One region of the Ureibacillus thermosphaericus genome, then DNA from elsewhere that is predicted to be linked to it. Evidence: a T-box and tRNA genes for the amino acid it is inferred to sense, from the RefSeq annotation. Region 1 holds a T-box; the other holds one or more tRNA genes.
The links. A T-box is a leader RNA that pairs with one kind of tRNA and senses whether it is charged. The one in region 1 lies ahead of alaS (alanine--tRNA ligase), so its partner is inferred to be a tRNA-Ala.
Positions count from the first base shown of each region.

Region 2: it encodes a tRNA-Ala, which carries the amino acid that the T-box ahead of alaS (alanine--tRNA ligase) is inferred to sense. The anticodon was not compared.

Region 1 is NZ_AP018335.1:2,509,604-2,517,505, reverse strand. Features, by position in the region: gene UtA1_RS17675 (hypothetical protein) at 1-58, shown strand, start outside; gene istB (IS21-like element helper ATPase IstB) at 55-810, shown strand; gene UtA1_RS12100 (YhgE/Pip family protein) at 807-1,874, opposite strand; gene UtA1_RS12095 (TetR/AcrR family transcriptional regulator) at 1,976-2,548, opposite strand; gene UtA1_RS12090 (sporulation protein) at 2,824-3,594, shown strand; gene UtA1_RS12085 (aspartyl protease family protein) at 3,706-4,083, opposite strand; gene UtA1_RS12080 (TerC family protein) at 4,139-4,819, opposite strand; T-box leader at 4,982-5,234, shown strand; gene alaS (alanine--tRNA ligase) at 5,288-7,902, shown strand, end outside.
Region 2 is NZ_AP018335.1:954,973-962,874, reverse strand. Features, by position in the region: gene UtA1_RS04680 (YfiT family bacillithiol transferase) at 527-1,036, opposite strand; partial or broken gene UtA1_RS04675 (tetratricopeptide repeat protein) at 1,101-2,006, opposite strand; gene UtA1_RS04670 (succinate CoA transferase) at 2,137-3,654, opposite strand; tRNA gene UtA1_RS04665 (tRNA-Ala) at 3,926-3,998, shown strand; gene UtA1_RS04660 (NUDIX hydrolase) at 4,311-4,877, opposite strand; gene UtA1_RS04655 (GGDEF domain-containing protein) at 4,985-6,451, opposite strand; gene UtA1_RS04650 (chromate transporter) at 6,561-7,088, opposite strand; gene UtA1_RS04645 (chromate transporter) at 7,085-7,639, opposite strand; gene ggt (gamma-glutamyltransferase) at 7,797-7,902, opposite strand, start outside.

The DNA of each region.
Region 1 (7,902 bases):
ACCAGAACGATCCGAAGACATTTATTTAAAAGTCTTATCTGGAGGTGAAAATGAATGAATCATCATCCCTATGAAATTTTACAAGATAAATGTCGTACCTTGCGCCTCGCTGAGACGGCTAAAGAATTACCGAATTTACTCCGTGAAGCTGAAGCAAAGAATTGGACATATCATGAACTGGTTTATGAAATCTTAAGCTATGAGATGCGATGTAGAGAGCAGAAAAATAATGAGAGATTAATGAAATGGGCAGAGTTCCCAGAAATATTGACGTTTGATACCTATGATTTGAAGGAACAAACAGCTCTTGGTGAAAAACAACTAAATGTATTAAAAGAACTGAATTGGATTGAAGAATTTTTTACTTTAATTTTGATGGGACCAACAGGAGCAGGAAAAACACATTTATCCGTTGCATTAGGAATACACGCTGTGGAGAGAGGATACAAAGTATCCTTTGTCTCCATGAATCAGCTTATGTATATTTTAAAAACAAAAGAATATATCAATAAATCTAAAATACGCTACAAACGTATTATAGCTTCGGATTTAATTATTATTGATGATGTCATGTACATGACTTACGAGACTCAGGAAGCCAATCTATTTTTCCAGTTTATCTATGATTTATATGATAAAGCAGCATTCATTCTAACCTCTAATAAAGGGCCAAATGAATGGGGAAAATTTCTTGGTGATCCTACTTTAACAACAGCTATACTTGACCGTTTATTACATAGGAGTGAAATTATCACTTTCGATAACGAAACGGATAGCATTCGTATGAAATACAGAAAGGTATTATTTTAATTTAGCAAACTGTTGAATCTTAATTGTAGAAAACTGTTTAAAATTATTTGTGGAAAATTGTTTAATTCTACTTGACGGTTACATATGGATTGTACTGCAAGTTGGCTTGATAGTTGATTGACAATTCCAGCTGTCAGTTGTGTTGAAAGTTCTGCAGATAATTGAGTTTCTAATTGATCGATTCCATTACTAATATTCTCAACACTATTTTTAAGATTTTCAGAAATTCCTGTAGCAACTTGAGCTGGAAGTTGATCTTTCATTTGTTTTAGGCCATCTTCTACTTGAGATGTTCCTTCGACAAGGGATGGAAGATTTTCGTTCACTTGACGAAGACCATCTTTCAATTGACTAGAGCCAGCAGCAATCGAGCTTGAACCATCACTTGCACGGTTTACGCCTTCTTTGAATTCAATCATTTTTGAAGCCAATGTTGCAAGATTGTCACTCAATGTTTTTGAACCATCATTTAAATCAGCTACACCATCTTTTAATTGGCTTGCTCCATCGCTTGCTTGGCTAATTCCATCTGCTAACTTTGAAATGGAATCAAACATGGTTTCGGAATAAGTTGAAATGATATTTTTGGAGATTTCCGCTTTGATTTCTCTCATGGCAGTTTCTCCAATTTGAGCTGAAAGGAAGTTTGTACTTTCATTCGGAACATATTTTAGTTCCAATTTTTTCGGTTCATCATCTAGAATCGTTGTTGCATTTTTAGAAAAATTTTCTGGTATTTCCACTAGCAAATAAAAATCTCGATTCTCTAAACCTTTATAACCTTCTTCCTTTGAAACTACTTTGAAATTAAACTGTTCACTGTCATTGAGTTTTTCAGCAAGTTCTTTCCCGATTTCCAACGTTTTTCCTTCAAATTCAGCACCGGAATCTTCATTGACAATGGCAACTGGCAAGTCTTCTAAGTGCGCATATGGGTCCCAAAATGCCCAAATAAACATTCCTGTATACAGTACAGGAACAAGCGCAACTGCTAAAACCGATATGAGAATTTTCCGGTTTGAAAGAAGAAATTTTAGTTCCGCCATAAATGACGATTTTTTCATTTTGTTACCTCCTGGAAGTAATGACTATTTTGTTCATTTGGTCATTCTTGCGTAATATATATAGGGTACTCTAATACATTGAGACCCTTAAAACCTTAAAGTTATTTAGCCAATCCATCAATGAAATATAATTTAAATAAATTAGATATTTCTTCTTTATCAATAGCTGGATGCTGCTTTTCCCAATCAAATATTAAAGCAACATACATTTTTAACATAACAAATGCTGTGATTTCAGGATTGCACTCTTTAATTTCACCACGGTCAATTGCTTCTTGTATAATTCCCTTCATGTAGTGAATGACTGCTTGTTCAACACGCTGTATTACTTCTGCTACTGCTTGTGTTCCCAGTTCTCTTTCTTCTTGAAAAAGTTTGATTGTGAGCTGATGAGACTGTCGAAATTCTAGAAGTCTTAATAATACACGATTAATATTTTCATCGAAGCTACTATTAGGATTAATGGCTTTTTCTGCTTCAGTTTTCATATCTTTAATAAGAGATGTAATAATTTCATCAAATAGTTCTTCCTTATTTTTAAAGAATGTATAAATTGTACCTTTTCCCACATTGGCAAGTTTCGCGATTTGATCCATCGTGGTTGCTTTGTATCCAAATAAAGAAAAGGATTTTTTTGCAGCTTCGAGTATTAATTGTTTTCTGTCAACGCTCAATACATTCACCTCACTTTAATAAATTATGACCAAATGAGAAAATTAGTCATTTGTTTCACGTAATGTACTTTACCACACAATATCTCCCTTTGCAAGTGTATTTACATGTTATGTAGTTTTTTTATTATCTTAGTAAATTCGCTGATTCGTAAGAAACGATTCAATAAATCAATCGTTATATGCTGTAAATCTATGTCAGAAAATACTTCACTGAAACTTTATCGAAAATAGAATCGTAATAATGGGGAAATTTCTTAAATGAAGGAGAGTAAACTATGTCATTTTTTAACAAAATGCTAGCATCTTTTGGTATTGGTTCAGCAAAAGTGGATACTCAGTTGGAGAAGTCTTCCTACAGTGCTGGTGAAACGGTGCGCGGTGAAGTAGAAGTATATGGAGGAAATGTTGCTCAACAAATCAATACGATTTATTTCACTTTATATACGACTTATATAAAAGAAGTCGATGATCGAAAAGTTTCGGTTCCATTTGCATTCCATAAATTCAAAATTAGTGATCCTTTTATGATTCAAGCAAATGAAACAAAAATCATCCCGTTTTCTTTCGTGCTGCCAGTAGACACACCTGTAACGATAGGAAATTCTAGAGTATGGGTGAAAACGGAATTAGACATTCAAAGCGGTGTGGATTCAACAGATAAAGACTTTATAGAAGTTCGTCCATCAAGATTGGCTTCTCATGTGTTAAATGCTTTACAACATTTAGGTTTTCGTTTACGAAAAGCGGAAAATGAACAAGTATCATTCCGATACCGAAAAAACTATCCTTTTATTCAAGAATTTGAATTTGTTCCAGTAACAGGGCCGTTTCGAGGTCGATTAGATGAACTAGAGATTGCTTTTCTTTCCCAAGAGGAAGGCTACGTGGAATTATTATTGGAAGTGGACAGAAGAGCAAGGGGACTTGGTGGATTGTTTGCTGAAATGTTGGATGTGGATGAAAGCCACGTGCGCGTTACATTTACAGAAGCGGATATGTACCATATTGAATCTAAGCTTCAACAAATTATTTCGAGATATTCATAATGTAAAAATCTATTATCTTTTATATAAAACAGAGATTGCCAACAGAATGAGCGGACTAGTGAAGTTAGGATCCTAGTTCGCTCGTATAACAGGCTATTTTTTCCTACATTTTCAGTGAGTTAGTAATTTTAAGTGTTTCAAATCTAAAACAAATTCACCGGATTTTAATATATCAAGTCCAATCAAACCTTGAATATTAAATCCTTGCAATGTGCCAAAATCAATATGAACATTAGGAAACGTCTTTTCGCCAATTTTTACATAATCCAATTTTTTCATAAAACTATATTCTACGCCACCGATTCCATAATGACGAACTAGCGAATCTCCGTTTTCAAAATAGATACCTATCTCTTGTACTGAATCAATATTGATAAAGGAATGGGAGGCACCTGAATCGATTGCAACTCGGCTTAACAATTTACTTTTCCCTTTATAGCAAATTTCAATTGTTGATAGCAATAAACCATCTTCAAAGAGAAGCTGCATATTTTACCTCCCAAAAGCTTTTATTTCCATTCTATTTCAATTTGTTAATCAATATTCAATTTGTACTTATATGTGTTTTATTTCTATTACGCAGAATAAAACCAATTGCAATAACGATGAATATTAATAATAATTGGAACAAGATTATAGGTAACGGATTTGTTAAATAAGGCTGAACATAAGCATCTTGAATAATCATTTTTGATGCAGTCCATGCAAGGACACCAGCACCTAAATAGATGAAAATAGGAAATTTTTCGATAATGCGAATGACAATTGTACTTCCCCAAACAATTATGGGAATAGAGATAAGGAGACCAAAGATGACTAGTAGCATATTTCCATAAGCTGCTCCTGCAACCGCAATAATATTATCAATGCCCATTAAAAAATCTGCTAACATGATTGTCCAAGCTGCACCCCAAAAGGATTTCTTTGATACGCGTATATCGGTATTTTCTTCAGTCACTAGCAGTTTTATCGCTATATATACTAACAATACGCCGCCAATAAATAGTAATCCATCAATTTCTAACAATTTCACTGCAAGCAGTGTAAAGATAATGCGCATAAAAATGGCAGCTAGCGTTCCAATGATAATAACCTTTTTTTGTTGTTTCGATGGCAGATTTTTTGCAACCATTCCAATCAATAATGCATTATCGCCAGCAAGAACAAGATCGATAAAAATAATAGACATTAGTGCAGTGTAAAATTCCATCGAAATAGTTTCCATATCTGCTCTCCCATCTATACTTTTTTGGAAAGTATATGTCCTACCATCCATGTTAAGAAGTAATTTACAAAGAAGGTATTTTTAATTGACATGAAATTATCGTTTTTTTATAATTTAGTGAGAATATTTCAATTCGTACTATGTATCATAAACAGCTTATACTTCAATACGATGATGGAGAGAGTACGTTTTTGTCCAGTGGAAAGAGAGAGATTCCGTAGGCTGAAAGAATCTTCACTAGTGGCAATTGCGGAAAGCTACTCCAGAGTGCAGTTAAAACCTGCCGTTCACTTACGTTACAGTGGCTAGAGTGACAGTTTCAAAATGAAACGGTTAAACGAGTATTTAGGTGTACGATATGAAATGAAACTGTAACGAGGGTGGTACCGCGAAATTTAATGTCTTCGTCCCTTATTGGGATGAAGGCTTTTTTTTAATTTCAAAAATATTAGTAGGAGGTAATATTGAATGAAAGCAGCAGACATTCGTCGCAAATTTTTAGATTTTTTTATTGAAAAAGGCCATGCAGTTGAACCATCAGCTTCATTAATTCCAGTGAATGACCCGTCTTTACTTTGGATTAACTCTGGGGTAGCGACTTTAAAAAGATATTTTGATGGTCGTGAAATTCCTGAAAATCCACGTATTACAAATGCTCAGAAATCCATTCGTACAAACGATATAGAAAACGTAGGGAAAACGGCTCGCCACCATACATTTTTCGAAATGTTAGGTAACTTCTCTATTGGTGACTACTTTAAGCGAGAAGCAATTCATTATGCTTGGGAGTTTTTAACAGATCCAAAATGGATGGGATTTGACCCAGAACTGCTTTCAGTAACAATCCATCCAGAAGATGAAGAAGCTTATAACATTTGGAAAAATGAAATTGGCTTACCAGAAGAACGTATCGTTCGCATTGAAGGAAACTTCTGGGATATTGGGGAAGGTCCATCCGGTCCAAACTCAGAAATTTTCTATGATCGCGGCCCAGAATATGGAAATGATCCAAACGATCCAGAATTATTCCCAGGTGGCGAAAATGAACGTTACTTAGAAGTTTGGAACTTAGTGTTCTCTCAATTTAACCACAATCCAGATGGCACATATACGCCGCTACCAAAACAAAACATCGACACAGGTATGGGTCTTGAGCGGATGGCTTCCGTTGTGCAAAATGTACCAACAAACTTTGATACAGATTTATTTATGCCAATCATTGAAAAAATTGAAGAGTTTGCAAACCGTCGTTACAAACGACCTGGTGAAATTGATTTGAAAGAAATTTTCAACAATAAAGAAGATATCAACACACCGTTTAAAGTAATTGCGGACCATATTCGAACAGTGGCATTTGCCATCGGTGATGGAGCGCTTCCATCAAATGAAGGACGCGGTTACGTAATTCGCCGTTTATTACGTCGTGCTGTAAGATATGCAAAACAAATCGGTATTGAAAAACCATTTATGTTTGAACTCGTTCCAACAGTTGGAGAAATTATGAAAGACTTCTATCCAGAAGTAAGTGAGAAAAGTGAATTTATTCAACGAGTTGTGAAAAATGAAGAGATTCGTTTCCTAGAAACATTAGATGGTGGCCTTGAAATTTTAAATGAAGTAATTGAACGTGAAAAGAAATTAGGGCGTAATGAAATACCAGGTGAAGACGCGTTCCGCTTATATGATACGTATGGATTCCCAATTGAATTAATAGAGGAATATGCTGAAGAACAAGGAATGACAATCGATTACGAAGGTTTTGAAGCGGAGATGGAAAAACAGCGTGAACGAGCAAGAAGTGCACGTGTTGATGTTGATTCTATGCAAGTGCAAAATGAAGTATTAACGAACTTAAAACAACCTTCCGTATTCGTTGGATATGAAGTGGCAGAATGTGACACAACCATTGTTGCTATGGTAGGAAACGGTCAGGAAGTAAATGTAGCTTCTGAAGGAGAAGAGGTATTAGTCATTTTAGCGGAAACACCATTCTATGCTGAAATGGGTGGTCAAATCGCTGATAAAGGTACTCTTGAGAGCGATACATTCAAAGCTGTTGTAAAAGATGTTCAACTTGCACCGAACGGGCAGCATCTTCATACAGTAATTGTTGAATCAGGTGAAATGCATCTTAACGATCATGTAAAGGCGCAAGTGAATGCAGAAGAAAGAAAACTGATTGTGAAAAACCATACGGCAACGCACTTATTGCACCGTGCTTTGAAAGACGTATTAGGTGAACATGTAAATCAAGCTGGTTCATATGTAGGTCCAGATCGTTTACGCTTTGACTTTACACACTTCGGACAAGCAACAAAAGAAGAGTTAGAAAAAATTGAACAAATCATCAATGAAAAAATTTGGGACGACATCGAAGTAGTTATTGAAGAAATGCCGATTGACGAAGCAAAAGCTCTTGGTGCTATGGCCCTCTTCGGCGAAAAATATGGAGATATCGTTCGCGTTGTACAAGTAAGCGATTATTCAATTGAGCTTTGCGGTGGTTTACACGTAAACCGCACATCTGAAATTGGATTGTTCAAAATCGTTTCAGAAGGTGGAATTGGTGCCGGGGTAAGACGTATTGAAGCTGTTACTGGTAAGGGGGCATATCTTGCAGTAAAAGAAGAAGAAAAAATCTTGCAAGAAGCAGCTGCACAATTTAAAGCAAATCCAAAAGACTTAGTAATGAGAATTCAAGGCTTACAAAGTGAATATAAAGAATTACAACGAGAAAATGAATCATTATCACAAAAATTGGCAAACCTTGAAGCAGCAAACGTTCTTGATTCAGCACAAAAAATCGGCGATATAACTGTTTTATCTACACGAGTAGAGGCAAAAGATAATAATCAACTTCGTCAAATGATGGATGATTTAAAAGTGAAGCTTGAAAAAGCAGTTATTGTTCTTGGAGCTGTTGAAGGAGATAAAGTCATGCTTTGTGCAGGTGTAACAAAAGATATTGCTGGTAAAGAATATCATGCAGGTAACATCGTCAAAACAGTAGCTGAGAAATGCGGAGGAAAAGGTGGCGGTCGTCCTGACATGGCAATGGCTGGTGCGAAAGAAGTTTCAAAACT
Region 2 (7,902 bases), 1.6 Mb from region 1:
GAGGTCTCCCACGGGATTCACCGCTTCCTCCCTCAAGTGAGGTAACGTTTTCTGTGTTCATCATGACTCACTGAATGCCAAGGGCTATTCTCTCTTAATTGTTCAGTCCTTCTTAGTAATTCTAAACCAACTAATACGATGACCTCTGCTGACTTCTGACGGTTCAGCTACTTATCACTAAGTAGGTTATGAAGAGTACTTCACATATCCGCCAGACCTCCCCGGGTAAGTACATGCACTTTCACACCATCTATCCGCCTCATTTACTCGATATGACCTTCGACAGAAAGAGCTTTGTTTTGTTTTGCAAACTCACTCAATCATACCTAGCCTTATATGAGGTTCGTGTTCCACGGACCGGTGTTTTGCCTCCAGCTTCCTTCAGATTCCGCGTCACCACGGACACCCTTTCGTTGAGCTAACCTCTACTTCTGTCTTCGGGGTTCGGGACTTACACCCTATAGATTACACCCATGCCAGGCGCACTAAAAAAACCGGCTGCCGAATTCCGGCATGCCGATTTGATTTATTTGGATAATGCGATTTTAATCTGGGCCAAATGATGTTCTTCGTGCCAACGCATTTTTGCAAGTTCCGACGCTACAGCAGTTGGGCCGTTGATTTGATGGTTGTATGTGCGCTTCAGTTGTTCTTCCGTTAGCGTCTTTCCCAATGAAACGATGCGTTCATTCGTTCCCTCCAGGATTTTAATGGAGCTTTCAACAGGAAGAGTTGTATCCGGAAGAACTGCCCACAGATTTTCATCGAATACCGGCACAGTTGCATGGTCGTCTGTGAGCGCCAATTTCAATCGAATATACATGTTTACTTGGGCATCCGCTATATGATGGACCAGTTGGCGAACTGTCCATGCCCCCTCACGGTATGTTTTATCCAACTCCTCGCCGCTCAATCCGTCCACCGCTTCCCGCAATCGACGTCCGAACGTTTCAATTTCCTTTAGCCACTCTTGCACTTGTCCCAACGTAATGTTTTCAGGAACTTGCAATTCCCCAATAGGATATCGAACATCCATTCTTCATACACCCCTTTTTTTCAACAGTTCATTGCCCTATTAAACTTTGCCTGGATAGAGGCCTCTAGCCTTGATATTCCGGATTCCCGTGGCGCTTGCATCCAAACAAGTAGCATGCACTCGTAAACGGAGCAGAAAATTGCAATTGCGGAACATATCCGGAAGTGACCCGCTCTTTCAATTGTTTATAATAGTTGTATTCCCTCGTATAATTTTCGAGTGCGTCTCTCTTTTGCGCCTCGGTCCAGTTTTCATTCACTTCTTCCTGCATAATGGCTTTGTTTGTTTCTTCAATCTCCTCTTTAATGACTTCATCTAAACGGGAGAAATTATTCGTCTTATACAAAGCATACACAAATCGGCTAATCCAATAGGAGCTGCCGGAGTATGCATTATACCCTTTTTCAAACCATTCGATTGCTTCGTTGTAGCAGTCCAGCTCAACGTATAAATTGGCAATTTCGATTTCGCCAATCAAATGATAGGATCCCTTGTTAATGAAATCCAATTTTTCTTTTGCTTCCTTTGTTCTTCCCAAATCGATCAAGCATTTTATATAGCTATACATGGAAATGTCCGAATCTTTCTCTGCCAGCAAGTAATACTTTGCTGCAAGCTCCAGTTCCCCAAGATGATAATAGACTCCCGCCAAATTGATGAAGGCTTCGTTTGATGGCTGAATCGAAATGGACTTCTGTAATGCCTCTTCCGCTTCCTTCCAACGTCCCTGTTTAATTCAAATTTCTTCCAAAATATTATAAGGAAAATAGGAAGCAGGATTCATCCCAACCGCTTCTTTAATCAATTCAAGGGCCCGGTTGACATCCTCTTTCTCATAAAGGTACATCCAGGCCAGATTGTTCAAGGATTGTACGTTTTTCGATTCATCCACTGCTTTCAAAAACAGTTCCATTGCCTTCTCATATTCGTTTTGTTCATACAGTTCAATTGCTCTCTGATTCGTATCCAACTAACAATACACCCCATAAATTAGATTTGATGAAATAATCATGATTGTGAATTCATAACAATAACTGTATTCTCCATATTTAAAAGGGTTACGTGTGGAAAAACGTAACCCATTTCTATACTATATTATATTATTTTACTTCTGCTCCTTCAAAAAGCATAGTACCTTTTTCTTTTAAGTTTGTATGGAAGGAGAAGGCTTTTTCAAGGATGTGTGGTGTTTGTCCACCCACTTTTTCTTTTGCTTCTTCAAAGTATGCACGTAATTGTGATCTGTACATAGGATGTGCAATTTCGATAATTTTTTCTGCTCTCTTCACTGGTGGAAGTCCGCGAAGATCTGCATATCCTTGTTCAGTAATAATTACGTCTACATCGTGCTCTGTATGGTCAACATGCGATACGAATGGTACGATTGCTGAAATTGCTCCACCTTTTGCTAATGAAGGCGTTACGAAGATAGTAATGCGAGCATTACGTGCAAAGTCACCAGATCCACCAATACCGTTCATGATATTAGTACCGCTTACGTGTGTTGAGTTTACGTTACCGTAAATGTCAACTTCTAAAGCTGTGTTAAATGAAATAACTCCTAATCGGCGAATAACTTCTGGGTTATTTGAAATTTCTTGAGGTCTGAACATGATTTTGCCTTTGTATTTTTCCAAGTCTTCCGCTAATGAATCAACGCGTTTCTTAGAAAGCGAGAACGCAGTACCAGATGCGAATTTAACAATCCCTGCATCAATTAAGTCAAAGATTCCATCTTGTAATACTTCAGAGTGAACTTCTACATCTCTGAATTGAGCATCTTTCATATTTTTAAGAACTGCGTTAGCAACAGAACCTACTCCAGATTGTAGCGGAGCTAAAGAAATTGGTAATCTTCCCTCTTCTACTTCTTTATTTAAGAAGTCGATTAAGTGGTCTGCAATTGCTTGTGTTTCTTCATTTGGCTCAAATAAAGGAGAAGGAATATCAGGTTGTTCAGATAAAATAACACCTTTTACTTTTGCAGGATCAACTTTGATTCCAATTTCACCAATGCGGTCAGAAACGTTGTAAATTGGGATTTCTCGACGTTCACCTTGTTCTTTTTGTACATAAATATCGTGAAGACCTTCATATGCTCTAGGTGCAGTTAAGTTTACTTCGATGATAACGTTTTCAGCTTTCTCAACAAAAATTGGAGAGTTACCTACAGAACCAGTTGGGATAATTAAGCCATCTTCAGTGATTGCTGCCGCTTCAATAATCGCATAATCAATTTTTCCTAAAGTACCTTTTCTTACTTCTTCAGCCGTATGAGACAAATGTTGATCGATATAGTACATTTCGCCACTATTGATTTTTTTACGCATTACCGCGTTTCCTTGATATGGAACACGTAAATTAATGATTCCTGCTTCAGCCATAGCTTGGTCAGCAGCTGGTCCAAGTGAAGCGCCAGTATAAACATTGACTTTAAAGTTTTCTTTTTTGCCACGTTCTGAAAGCGCTCTTGGGAACTCTTTTGGCTCACCGAAAAGTGTGAAACCACTCATACCAAGGTTCATTCCATCTTCAATCCAAGAAGCTGCTTCCTCAGCAGATACTATTTTGTCTAAGAAAGCTTTGTGTCGAATAACTTGGCTTAAATCCTTTTCCATTACATGTCACCTCGTATTAATTATAATTTAGTATTAAATATATGAAGAATTTTTAAATAAAACACAATTTTTCGAATACGAAGCCTAAAAAAGTGTATATTTTTTCACTTACCTTTAAATTTTATTGTAAATATGAACCATATATTCGTCTAATAAAAGATTTCTATGATTATAATAGAAAAAAACTATCATTATATAGAAATAATTGCTTTTTCAAACTTTTCTCAAAGGATTGATAACTTTATAAAAATAGGTATAATATTGATTAATCGGGGCATTAGCACAGTTGGGAGTGCGCTACGCTGGCAGCGTAGAGGTCACCGGTTCGAGCCCGGTATGCTCCATTTTAAAAGAACCGCTAATCATTCCGCGGTTCTTTTTATTTTATATTAAAAAACAATTTTTTAACTGTTCGATGCAATTTTTTCTGCTTATCGAAAATTAACATATTCCTTTTTATAGTTATAGATGATATAATTTTATATCTCCATCTTCAATTGTTCTTTATGACCATATTCTCATTCCATATTCCCTCAAACATGCAAAAAAGCAGGTATTGCCGGCTTCCATGCTAGTTTAAAATAGAAAAATTCTTCTTATGCATAAATATTCATATTATTAACCATTAAGATATGGAAGAATCATCCCTAAATGGTTCATTTTCCTTGTAATAAACGCAACTTTTCATTTAATTTTTTATACACTACTTGTAACTCCCTTTCCGTGCTTGCTTCCACCGCTTCATCTAATAAAAACCACTTGATATCGCTGTTTTCATCTGGTTTAATATGCAATAATTCGTGTTCATTTGCTTCCAGTAAGAAAGTAGCATTGAGATGCAAATGAGTCGCCACATGTCTACCTTTTTTTTCATGGGCTGCGACACCTAAAATTTCGATTGAAAATATATCTTTCAATACAGGGGTTACTTGTTTTAAACCCGTTTCTTCCTTCGCCTCTTTCATAGCTACTCCTAATAAGTCGGCATTTCCATCGGCATGCCCCCCTACCCATGACCATGATTGATAAATATTATGGTAGACCATTAACACTTTTGTACGGTCTTTATTCACAAGCCAAGCAGATGCAGTAAAATGGGCAAATTCATTATCACGTGTCAATAAGTTATCAAAAGTATCCATATAACGTAAGATAAGTTCTTGATCCTTTGCCTCTTGTGCGTTATATGGCGTATAGTTTTTTATTTGTTGTCGTAAATCCATGATTGCTACCTCGATTCTTCTTTATTTTCATTAATGGTTTGATTAGTGCAACATGTTAACAAAATAGGCGTCTTTTTCATATCAAGACGCCATGATTTATCCAGATTTTAATACTCTGTTTCGAAAATAGAATATTGGCCTTTTCCCTTTTCTTTTGCTGTATATAAAGCCACATCCGCTTTTTTATAAAGCAAATACTTATTATCCCCATCGTCAGGATAAAAAGAAATGCCAATACTTGCAGAAACCCCAAGATTATCAATGTCTGTATTTTGTTTAACAAGTTGATTAATTTCCGTAATGATTTTCTGTGCCAATTCTTTCGCTTCTTCGGTCGTTGTTGAATTCAGAACAACAATAAATTCATCTCCACCATAACGATAAGCCTCCCCATTTTTCGGGATGAGGGTGCGAATAATTTGAGCCACCTTTTTTAACAGCACATCTCCTGATTGATGTCCTAACACATCATTAACTTCCTTAAAATGATCTAAATCAATCATGAAAAAGGCTGTTTTCTTCCCTTTTTTTGTTTTGATTGCCGTTATAAATTCATCAAATGCAGAGCGGTTCGCAAGTCCCGTTAAGCGGTCATGGTAAGCTAAATACATTGGTCTTGCAATCACAAAAGATAGTACTAGTACGAAGCTAAAAATAATGATTAATTGAATGACAAACATTTTTTTTATTTGATGCAGATTGGCATTCCATAGTTTTTCATCATAGATGATTTCAATTACTTTGTTTTGAGCAAAGTCTCGATCAAATTCTGATTCATAAAACATGTAACGGAAAGTAGCAGGTGTACCATTCCAATAATAATCTATTTCTGTCGGTTGTTTCGATGATAACGTTCTGTCAAAGGCTTCCTTTTCTTTTTTCGTTAAGCGCCTTTCATTAGTAGATTTGCCAAGCGTTAATCCTCCAATGTTCAAAATATGAATGTCATAAATAAATGGATATAATTCTTTTAATTCTTGGATGTGATTAAAAAAGTTAAACGCCTTGAAAATATTATTTTCATTTAAAGAGTAGCTCAATTCAATCACATACTTTTTATCTGGTGTCGCCATGTAACTATACTTCTTTATTTCCCCTGTTTGTTGCTCTATATCTAACGCATCATGATAAAACTCTCCAGTCGCTCTTCTTTCATTTAATAGGGTGGTTAGTTTTTTACAACATTTTGTAAAATCTAGACCAATATCTTGTTCAAAACTACTATGAGTAATCACATTTTCTGTGTTGATTATGTATATATGCATCCCTAATGCTTGATTCAAGCCTTGGAAATCCCATTCATCAAAGTTTGGATTTTCATTATACTTCTCTATTAACATCTTCGTATATTCTTTCATTTTTTCAGCGCTGTTATCATCTAGTAGTAGAATCGCCTTTTCATAGGATTTTAAAGAATCTTTGATTGTGTCTTCTATCCTTTTAAATACGAATTCATTTTCCGTCTCCGTTTGTTTCTTCAACTGAAAAAAAGAAACGATTGCTAGAAAAGTGCAACTCATAATCGCTAATATTACGATACTTACTATTAATTTGACCCTTAAATTATATTTCATCTAACCACCTATATTTCATAGTTGAAAAGTATTTTCATGACACAAAGATAGAAGGCAAAATGGTGACACCCTAAAGAATGCCTCATATTGCCTATCATAACAACTTGTATTAAAGAAATATCCCACCAATTATAAGTCCCATCATCACAACAAAAGCAGGATGAATTTTTAATTTTTCAAGAGCAATGTATGCACCTACGATGAGTATAATCGTATAAATTATTCCAATTGTATCATAAGACGTTCTCAAAAAATCAAAGGTCAATTCTGCAAGCAATACAACAACTGCCGGTAAAACGAAACTAGACAATCTTTTGACTTTCGGGGATTGCCGATAACGATATAAAATGTTAAGTAAAATCAACATGGCAACTAATGAAGGCCCTACTGTTGCAAACAATGCTACAATCGCCCCCAAAACGCCCCCGACCTCATAGCCAATGTATCCTGCCATTTTAATCGCAATCTGTCCAGGCAATGAATTTCCTAACGCCAATACTTCGCTGAACTCTGATGTATTCATCCAACCATACTTATCAACAACTTCATATTCAATTAACGGAATGGAAGCAGGCCCCCCTCCATATCCTAAAATCCCTGGGTAGAAGAAGGCCAGAAATAATTGTATATAAATCATTCTATTCTCTCCTCTTTTTTGATTGGGAGAAGTAATGCAATCAAAAGCAATCCTGCAATGATGATGCCTGGATGAAGCTTCAGAATCAGCATTCCAACGATTGAAACGCACAAAATAATGCCTCCGACTTTCCACCCAAGAGACTTATGAGATTTTTTAAGAAAATCCCAAGTGAGTACTCCAAGCATTACGGCTACAATTGGAATAACTCCATTCGACATTCCTTTTACAAAATCAAAATCTTTAAATTGTTTGAGTGTGGCAAGGAAAAGAATCATTAATATAACCGATGGGAGAATAGCAGCGATTAAAGCATTGATTAAACCTAGCCATCCACCTACTCGATAGCCAATATATCCAGCCATTTTTGTAATAATGGGGCCAGGTAAAGTATTACCTATTGCTAACACATCCGCAAATTCTTCATCGGTCATCATTTGAAAGGTATCCACTACTTCTTTTTGAACAAGAGGGATAGTTGATGGCCCTCCACCAAATCCCAACATACCAGAACGGAAAAAGGCAATAAATATATCTCTCTGCCTTGCCATACTTTATCCCCCTTTATCGTAATGTAGGTAAAATTCTTATAGAATAGTATTTATATTATTTTTATATACTTTATATCTTTCTCTATATATTTTTACAAAATTTTCACATTTTGTGAATCAATTGTTATATTACGAACGAGAGGAATTGGAAAATTTTTTAATATCCAATGGCTATACCATCACCACGAGGATCTGCTCCTCCATACTTCACTCCCTTTTCATCGATATATATCGCTCCTGCGTGTCCCATCAAATCCGAAAAC